Regions from separate parts of the Paenibacillus sp. PK3_47 genome, predicted to be linked through region 2. Evidence: riboswitches for the same ligand, from Rfam matches in the RefSeq annotation. Region 2 holds a riboswitch; each other region holds the start of a gene.

The links. A riboswitch is a leader RNA that binds a small molecule or an ion and turns the genes downstream of it on or off. The one in region 2 is predicted to bind cyclic di-AMP.
Region 1: linked by a shared signal. The riboswitch ahead of C2I18_RS14820 (hypothetical protein) and the one ahead of C2I18_RS12200 (resuscitation-promoting factor) in region 2 are both predicted to bind cyclic di-AMP.
Region 3: linked by a shared signal. The riboswitch ahead of C2I18_RS23240 (C40 family peptidase) and the one ahead of C2I18_RS12200 (resuscitation-promoting factor) in region 2 are both predicted to bind cyclic di-AMP.

Annotation. Positions count from the first base shown of each region.
Region 1 covers NZ_CP026029.1:3,314,914-3,318,156, reverse strand. Annotated here, with positions in the region: gene C2I18_RS14835 (SDR family NAD(P)-dependent oxidoreductase) at 13-744, opposite strand; gene ytxJ (bacillithiol system redox-active protein YtxJ) at 965-1,291, shown strand; gene C2I18_RS14825 (glutaredoxin family protein) at 1,288-1,530, shown strand; gene C2I18_RS14820 (hypothetical protein) at 1,652-2,068, opposite strand; cyclic di-AMP (ydaO/yuaA leader) riboswitch at 2,177-2,367, opposite strand; gene C2I18_RS14815 (hypothetical protein) at 2,472-2,660, opposite strand; gene C2I18_RS14810 (phosphodiester glycosidase family protein) at 2,842-3,243, shown strand, end outside.
Region 2 covers NZ_CP026029.1:2,717,758-2,721,000, reverse strand. Annotated here, with positions in the region: gene rnmV (ribonuclease M5) at 1-508, opposite strand, end outside; gene C2I18_RS12200 (resuscitation-promoting factor) at 661-1,848, opposite strand; cyclic di-AMP (ydaO/yuaA leader) riboswitch at 2,138-2,367, opposite strand; gene C2I18_RS12195 (TatD family hydrolase) at 2,566-3,243, opposite strand, start outside.
Region 3 covers NZ_CP026029.1:5,373,112-5,376,354, forward strand. Annotated here, with positions in the region: gene C2I18_RS23230 (hypothetical protein) at 1-291, opposite strand, end outside; gene C2I18_RS23235 (hypothetical protein) at 461-688, shown strand; cyclic di-AMP (ydaO/yuaA leader) riboswitch at 1,368-1,500, shown strand; gene C2I18_RS23240 (C40 family peptidase) at 1,505-1,972, shown strand; gene C2I18_RS23245 (sugar phosphate nucleotidyltransferase) at 2,059-3,243, opposite strand, start outside.

The sequences.
Region 1 (3,243 bases), 600 kb from region 2:
CAGAATTTGTTGTTACCAGGGCCAGTGATTGCCGTCAAGATCGAGATAAGCCGGCTCTTCACCCATGTATTTCTTATGGTCCAGCACAAGACTCATAATTTTGCCGGCAGACTCCTCCGGGGTAATCGGTGCTTCTACGGCTTTTTCGCCATGCATGTAAGTCTGGATCCAGCCGGGGTGAAAAACCATGACCTGTCCCCCCATTACCTTCAAATGATTGTGCATCAGGGAGGACTGCATATTCAGCGCCGCCTTGGACATACAGTATCCGTACATATTAATCCGTTTGTTGCGTCCAATACTTCCGGCTTCGGAGGAGATGTTAATAATCAGCTTCTGCTTGCCCTGCAGCAGCAGGCCCATCAGTTCGTTGCTGACCCTCAGCGCGCCGAGCGTATTCACATTGTATATCCGGGCCATGGCTTCATCGTCCATATCCACCAGCATCGTGGCATCATCAGCTTTGTGAATAATCCCCGCGTTGTTGATCACAATATCGACATGTCCTGTGCTCCCTGCTATGGTCCGCGCAGCCTGCTTCACGCTCTCCCGGTCTCCGATGTCCAGAGGAATCAGGTACAGCCTGTCCCTGTACCGGGTCTTCATCGCCGCAAGCGAAGGGGAATCCTGCAGGTACTGCCCGGCAAACACAGTATAATGATTCTCCAGAAGCCAGCGTGCCAGGCACATTCCCAGACCGTGATCAGCGCCGGTAACACAAGCGACCTTTTTAATATAGTACACCCCCTCAGTTTTTTTCCAGTATAGAATGCCCGATCTCTTTCTCACCTTAGCATGGCTATGAAGCATTATCAATGTCCACAGCAGGACGGTAATTTCCTTTGGATAACAGCCCAAGACTTCTTTTTGATTTAATTTTGAACTATGTTACAATCATAGTTACAGGTGCTAACAACTTAATTGTTAACAAACAAAAATCAACCGCAGAAAGGTGAGATTCCTTATGTCTATTCAACAAATCCACACGCTGGATGAACTGAACCAATATGTAGGTCAGCCAGGCAAAAAGCTGCTGTTCAAACACAGCACAACCTGCCCGATCAGCGCCAAAGCGCATGAAGAATTCCAGGCTTACGCACAAGGCTCCGACACTCCGGCTGCCATCGTTCATGTCATTGAGGACCGGCCGGTGTCCAACCAAATCGCTGAGGATTTTGGCATCAAGCATGAGTCCCCGCAAATTTTTCTTCTGGATGGCGGCGAAGTCCGCTGGAACACCTCCCACTGGAAAATTACCCGGGATGCAATCAAGGAAGCCGTGAGTAAATGAGCCAGCCCGTTATTGTCTACTCCACCGCGAACTGCAGCGACTGCAACCAGGTAAAACAGCTTTTGTCAGAGCAGGGCATTGCGTATGAAGTCCGGGATGTCATGACAAGCACCGATTACCAGGAAGAAGTCGAGAAGCTCGGCTTCATGGGCGTGCCTGTTACCGTATTCGAAGACCGTGCAGTCAAAGGCTTCAACCTTCCGGCACTTAAGGAACTCATTGAAGCGGCTGCCCGTTAATCCGGAAACTGCCATAGTCCAATATCACTCCCGTATAGCGAACGGCACGGAAAGCCTCAGCCTTCCGTGCCGTTCGCATACGGGATTTTTATTATGCCCGTCAATAGGTGCCGTCTTCAATTTATCCCCGGGAAGCCGGGCTTTCCGCCAGATACGCGACATTGCCGCTGTGGGAATAAATCACCTGACTTACCCCGAGCCCCTTATAGACCAGTCTTGGCTTCAATGAAGAAGTGATTACGAATATGGATTTGGTCGTCCAGGTCCGGCACATTTGAACATAACGGCAGCATAAGGCCACACTGCTCTCGAACAGATAGACCTGGCCCACCGGGAAGGCAGGCCGGAACCATGTATTCTCATGGCGGGTGTCCACCACAAGATTTACCTCCACGCCCAGCTCCTCCAGACGTTTTTTCTCCGCTGCATTATTCGCAATTCCCGCTATTTTGTAACCTTTACACTTCAGTGTCCTGATAAAATGCTCACCAGCCTTGTTCGGTGCACAAATGAGTACATATTCGTCCTGATCCGCCATCTCTATCTATCTCCTTTTCGATTAGGCCGCATTTGATACAGGTCTATAAAAACACAGCAAAAAACCACAAAGGATCTCCTCTGTGGCTGGTTAGCGGTCACATAGCACTCATCCTCTCTACATACGCTTACGAGGTTAGCTGCCGGATTCGGGCAGTGAGAGTCGCCCTACCTGTCTTCCATGCGAGCATTCTCTCGCACTTCCCCAGGATTCACCCCATAACCGGCTCCGGTCCTTGACCAGGCTGCCGATTGTTGGTTCCCCCGCTTTCCTTAACGGAAATTAAGCGGTTTACATATTCGGTTGTACTTACCCCGATGTTACGCCTTTTAGTTGTAGTTTTCAAGACTCTGCGCGTGAATGACAGGCATAAACTTTTTCGCCTGAAAATCATTTGCCCCCGTTACCCCTTACGTTTGCCGCCTTTTACAAATCTCCATGCCGCTGTACAGCAGCCGAGCAATCCTAAACCGAGAATCAACGTCTGCAGCGCCCCGAGCAGCGTAGAGCCATCCGGGCGGACCAGACTGCTGATAATGATCAGCACGATCGAAGCCGCGACCAGCAGGGGCGTTTGTATGCTTTTTTTCACAGTTACCACTCCTTACTACTTAAAGTACACTATTCTTCTTCATTTCACCAGGCGCAGCCGGATGCACAATTCATACTTTCAGCTAACGCTCAACGAATCCTCAGGCTGTGTTCAGGTATGCCGCCTATGCTTGGCAGTGTAACAAGATCCTTACCGGACAAGAAAGGCGGTTATTCGCTTTATGCCAAAACAACATATAACCAAACGAAAAAAAATAACCATTGCCATTACGCTCAGCACCCTGCTTACAGGCGGTATTCTCTACCAGCTTGCCGACCGTTATCTGATTCAACATGTCGAAGTCGTTGTTGCCGATCAGGCAGTTTCCGGTGCAGAAGCCAATACAGAGGCGGTCAGTACAGCGGCGGCGGCAGATTCAAATGAGGCCGGCCAGGATTCTCCGGAAGCCGTATCCGATGACTGGAACTACAGCAGCGATGACATGGACATCTCTCTTAAGCAGGTCACCACCGGCCGCGGAAGCGACCAGATCACCTATTACATCGCAGATGTGCAGGTGTCTGATGCTTCTCTGATCCAATCGGCTTTTGCCGACAATGCCTTCGGGCGCAACATTACCGGG
Region 2 (3,243 bases):
GAAACTCCTCCCGCGTGATGCCAAACATAGCCAGCCGCTTGTATAGCTGTTTACCGTTGCAGTATCCGATGCCAAGCAGATTACCCAGCGCCATTCTGCGTTCAGCCGCCTCATGATGGGCAATCATTCCGGCAGCAATAAGCTCATCCATGCCAATCAGTGCCGGAGCCCCTTCAAAGGAGGTATGCACATGGGCAAGGGCATGCCGGATAGCCTCCGGGGAAGCATTCTCCACCCCTATGTCCCCTTTGCGTGTAGCATCCTTTTCCGGTATAAAGGCATGCTTGCAACCGGGCACCTTGGAAGACACAATTTTGCGTATGCGTTCACCGGCATGGTCCGGATCCGTGAGGATAATAACTCCCCTGCGCTCCATGGCCAGCGCAATCTTGGCAATCACCCTGCGGTCCACTGCAGAACCGCCTGTCTCTATCGTATCGGCTTCTACCGCACGCTTGACGGCAACCGTATCGCTTTTACCTTCCACCACAATTAATTCCTTGATCATCTTCCGGCTCCTTCCCTTACAACACAAAAAGAAGAGGATTCGCTCCCCTTCTTATTGGCTAAAGAATGTATAAGTGATGAGCAGCATCCGTTCGTTAAGTGCTACCCTCACTATAGCTTATTACCTGCTAATTTGCAAAAGACTGTAACATGCTAATTGAGCTCCGGCTTTACAGGTCCAATCACATAAACAGTCCGGGATTTACGCCCAAAGTTACGGGCATGGCTCAGTGAATCGTAGTATACATCCACCTTATTGCCTTTGATGGCACCGCCGGTATCCTCTGCACGGCGGAATCCTAATCCCTCAATGTACACCCACCAGCCGATAGGAATTACATTCGGATCTACAGCAATAGTACGGCCTTCCGTTACGCGTGTGCCGGAAGCAGTCCGTGTTCCAATGCCCGGCTCTTCAGATGAGTATGCCGTCATGGATACGTTTTTAATCATTTTTTTGTACTGGAAGTCTACGCCTGCCTTGTGCACGACGTTGCTGGTTTTTGCAGCTTTTGCAGATTTTGCAGTTGTTGCTGCTTTTGCGGTGGTTTTGGAAGTTGTTTTTGGTTTGGATGTTGTTGCAGCAACTACAACGGGCTTAGGAACCGGCTTCGTACCAACGGCAATAATCTTGTCTTTGGTAACCGTCTCAACTTCCTTGCCGACCATGCTCATGGAAACCAGCTCACCATCTTGATAGATCTTCTCGATGTGCTGGACAATGGCACCCGGCTTGCCTGCTTGTGCAACTCTGTTGTCCCCTACGTACAGGGAAGGGTCTGCGGTTTTGATAACCCGGAAAGGCAAGCTTACCGTCCGTTCTACCTTTTGCTTGGTGATCCGGACAATCTTGGCCTCCATACCGGATGATACTGCGGTATCAAGCGAAGGGAAAATCTTGTCGTTGCCCTCCAGGCTGTAGCCCAGCTTGGTAATGGCATCCCCGAGCGATTTCTCGGTGGTATACAGTGTTTTGGTTGCCCCGTCTACAGTAAGACTAATCGCCTGCGCGCGGGTAATGACGACACGGTCACCGTCTTGTATTTCATCGCCAAGGCCTATGGATACTTTATCATGCGGCTGGACTGTAATCTGTTCTTTGGCCAGCACATCACTGAGCAGTGCCTCACGCGTCTCCAGCGTCAGCACTTTCCCGTCTATTACTAAATTTATTACTTTATTGCCTTGACCGTGTACGTACAGCAGAATAAGCAGCGCGATAACGATTGATACCACACCTGCAAGCGAAAGTACGCGAGGATTCACTTGCTTCCACCGTAATGCGAAAGACCTGCTGGATGATTGCGAATCATGGGATACTTCTGGTTGGAATACGCCCATTCTCTCCATCCTCCTTACATAGCCCCGTCGTCCAAGTTGTATATCATGTAGACTGCATCATTTGTGACGAAACTAGGTTTGAGATTGCAACAGGATACGCCCGCATTGCTTCAGCGTTTCCTGCTCATGGATCGCCTGCTCGGCATAGTGGCTCCAGAACACTGTTATATAACAGTATGCCGGGTTCATTCGCATTATTCAAAACAAAAGAAGCCTAAAAAGAGTTCATAGAGGACTCTTTCGTGGCTTCTCCGGATGTCAGAATACGCGGGAATGTTATGCACGAGGTTGCCTCTCTTACTTTGCGCTTACGGGGTTAGCTGTCGGGTTCGGGCATAAGAGAGACGCCCTATCTCAGGTCACCCGCTCATGGCGGTTGCCCTCAAATTCACCCCAAAGACCACGTGAAGAAATCAAATAATGTCTGCGCATATTACGTGTTGTACTCTATGTACTGGCATGCAGCAGTGCAATATTGGTTCCCCCGTTCTCCGTACGGAGACTCAGCGAGACGATCCATGAATCAGTGACTGTCACAGTAACAACAGCTCACTGCACTGAAAAGATGATATCCTGTTTTGATGCATGTTGTAAAGGACGGTTCAACCACGTTTAAGCAAAAAAATGATTAAAAATTTGTAATAATCGGCCATTTTTTTATTAAAAAAGTTTAATAGGTCGGCTATACTCTATTTTTCACCTGTTTTACTCCCGTTTTCAGACAATCCCAAATCGTTCCAGTGCGTTCGCATACGTAATTTCAGCTAATTCCTGTAAATCAATCCCTTTTATTTCCGCGGCTGCCTCAGCTACCAGCTTCACATGAGCAGTCTCATTTCGCTTGCCCCGGAACGGGTGCGGTGTAAGGTATGGAGAGTCCGTTTCGATGAGTAATCTGTCCAGCGGGGTCTGGGCGAGAACCTCCTTGGGCACCCTGGCATTCTTGAAGGTTATCGGCCCTCCGAAGGACAGATGGAACCCGAGATCGAGACACATTTTGGCCGTTTCCCAGCTCCCGGAGAACGAGTGCATGACTCCGCCGATCTCGTCTGCCTTTTCCTCACGCAAAATACGCACCACATCCTCATGGGCATCACGGTTATGAATACTAATTGGCATTTTCAGCTCGCGGGCCAGCCGGATTTGCTTGCGGAACACCTCATGCTGTACCTCTTTGGGAGAAGTGTCCCAGTAATAATCAAGCCCAATCTCGCCGATGGCGACTACTTTGGGATGGCTGCACAAGGATGCGATCCACTCCAGATCTCCTTCCTTCATGTCAATTGCATCCTGGGGATGCCAGCCGACGGCTGCATAAATATAATCATGCGATTCGGCGAGCTGCATAGTACTTGGAATCGTTTCCCGGTTAAATCCGATATTGATCATCTTGGT
Region 3 (3,243 bases), 2.7 Mb from region 2:
AAATGAACGGGAAAAGTCCCGTTGAATCCGCTGGAAATCGGTTGGTGGGCGGAATGAACGGGAAAAGTCCCGTTGAATCCGCTGGAAATCAGCTGAGGGGCGAAATGAACGGGAAAAGGTCCCGTTGAATCCGCTGGAAATCGGCTGGCGGGCGAAATGAACGGGAAAAGTCCCGTTAATTCCGCTGGAAATCGGCTGGCGGGCGAAATGAGAAGCACAAATACCTCTGAATCCGCAGAAATCAGCCCCAGCAGCGAAATGAGAGGCACAAATACCTCCGAATCCGCACAAACCAGCCGCAACGGCGAAATGAGAAGCACAAATACCTCCGAATCCGCAGAAACTAGCCGCAACGTCGAAATGAGAAGCACAAATACCTCCGAATCCGCAGAAACTAGCCACACCGCGAAATGAGAGGTACAAATGCCTCCGAATCCGCAGAAACTAGCCACACCGCGAAATGAGAGGCACAAATGCCTCCGAATCCGCAGAATCCAGCCACAACGGCGAAATGAAAGGTACAAATACCTCCGAATCCGCAGAAACTAGCCACAATGGCGAAATGAGAAGCACAAATACCTCTGAATCCGCAGAAACCAGCCACAATGTCGAAATGAGAAGCACAAATACCTCCGAATCCGCAGAAATCAGCCACAGCGGCGAAACGAGAGGCACAAATACCTCATAAGCCTAACCATTATGCTAGTTGAAGGACAAATTGCAATTAGGATGAGCCTATATCCTATACATACTGATAGTTTCGATTGGCAGTGGGCACTGTAATTTCACTGAACCGCTAGCTGCAAGGAAAAGAGGGGTGAGGAAAAGCAGAAAAGCGGAAAAGAGGAAAAACAGAAAAGCAGAACAGCAGAAAAGCGGAAAAGAGGAAAAGCAGAAAAGAGAAAAATGAAAAGAGGTATGGAGAGAAGAGGATAAAAGAATAAAAGGAGAAGAAGAGAAGAGAAGAAGAGGATCAGAGGATAAGGGGGCCATAACCGGCCCTTCACTTAATCCCCCCAACCCCCTCTCAGCGCTGCGTCAAATTTGTATTGTACTATTTCTCATATTTCCTAAAGTATCCCCACCCTCTCACCGATATAAAAAAAGTGGGCAGCTATGTCCTAATGATTACATTAATGTTACTTATTTTTACTATTTTCATAGATGAAGGTTTTGATGAATTCAGGCGCTGACCACGCAAAATAACCCTGATTTTTACACCTGACGTAACATCAGAAGGAAGTTTCAGCAATTTTCACGTTGCCGTGCAGAATTTATGTTATCGCAGTTTACACAGGAATATATGAAATAGGATTGACAGGAAGAAGCAGGATACAATACTATTGAATCAATAGTTACAAAAAATTAATGAGTTGTTGCCGAATTTCGTTTCGAAAACGGGGGAACCAATCTTGGGTGAATTATTCTTGAAGGCAAAGGAATATAGGGAACCTTTAACCGAACCCTCAGCTAACTCCGTAGGCATTGAAGGGAGAAAAGGTTTCTGAAAAAGTTCATTTTGTCTCTAATGGGAGCTGCAGTTTTATTCACGTCCACTCCAGTCAGCACATACGCCAGTACATCATCACTGAATAGCGAAGTTCAAGAGGTATTGGGAACCCCTTACCAATGGGGCGGTACTACAACCGCCGGTTTCGATTGTTCCGGATTTATTTTGTACATTATGGAAAAATTCAATTCAGGTGACCTGCCGCGCACCTCAGCCTCGCAAGCCAAAGCCGGCACACCCGTAGCTAAAGATGATCTCCGTGAAGGAGATCTGGTATTCTTCAATACGCTCGGCTCCGGAATCTCGCATGCAGGTATTTATATCGGTGACGGTGAGTTCGCTCATTCTTCCAGCAGCAAAGGTGTAAGAATCAGCAAGCTCACAGACTCCTATTACCGCGACCGTTATGTGACTGCCCGCCGTGTAGTGAGCGAGACCAGCTACAGCAAGATGGCCAACTAATATTTATAAGTATAATCATGTCAAAGAACAAGCTGTCTCCGGCCGCCGGATGTCAGCTTGTTCTTTTTAATATACTTACGGTGAGGCTAAGAGCTGTACACCGCAACTTCCTCCGTCCGGTCGTCCCTCCGGATCTCCAGCAGCTCCATTGCAGCAAAAGCCCTGATTCCGTGCAGGTCGCCTCCGTTTACAGTGAACGAATCGCCGCTCCGGGCAGCCTGGGCCAGGCCGTTCAGCACAACCTCTCCATGCCCCGATAAAATAACCCAGTGTTTGCCGCTATGCAGGCAAGGCATCTCAGGCATCTCATGCCCTGGCAGCAAAAACAGCTTAACCGTAAGCACAACCTCTCCTTCATTTCCGGTCCGGTCCAGGACCATATAATGCCCCCAGGCGGTTTCTCCGTAACCGGCCTCTGCTGAAGGCGGATGCACAATGTCTTTAATGGCATTCGCCTCTTGTTTACCGGCAATCAGGATGCCGTCCGGACTTCCTACAGCAACAATATCCGGAACACCGATGACAATCATGGGCAGCTTCAAGTCGTTCACAATATGTGTATTCCCGCTGTTTCCCCAGATTCCTCCGGGTCCTGTCACCGTCTGCTGCAGCCGGGCAGTCAGCGTATCCCAGCTGCCCAGATCGCGCCATTCCCCTTCGTGACGGAGCACTGCAGCTTTGCGGGTCCGTTCGGCTATTTCCTTGTCAAAGCTGCGTACGGGAAAACCCGGGTACAGTGCGGTGAAGGCAGCCGGCTCCGCAGGGAGTCCCATTTGCTCCAGATGGCTCAGCATAAAGCCGAGCCTGAAAGCAAAAACCCCGCAGTTCCACAGCGCGCCGCTCCTGATCAGCTCCCCGGCCTTAGAAGAATCAGGCTTTTCTTCAAAAGACAGGACAGGGGAATAAGCCGTGTTACCGCCTGGTTTCTCCGGAAGTATGTAGCCATACTGATCCGAAGGATGGGCGGGTCTTGTCCCAAGCAGTACAAGCTCGGCTTGTGAAGCGGACAGAATATCCGTGAACTGATGGAAGCACTGAAAAAATCCGTCATCGGCATACATATCTGCAGGAGCCACGCATATAGTATCTTCCGGTTTAGCCTTGCGGGAGGCATACAAATAAACTGCAGCTAATGCAGCTGCCGTAAAGGTTCCGCGTTTATGCGGCTCCCCGAGAACTTCGTACCTGTTCCCCGTATACCGGCGCACGAGGGATGTCTGGTCCTCATGTGCCACGAACAATGCTGATGGGCTGAGACTGCTGTTCTCCAG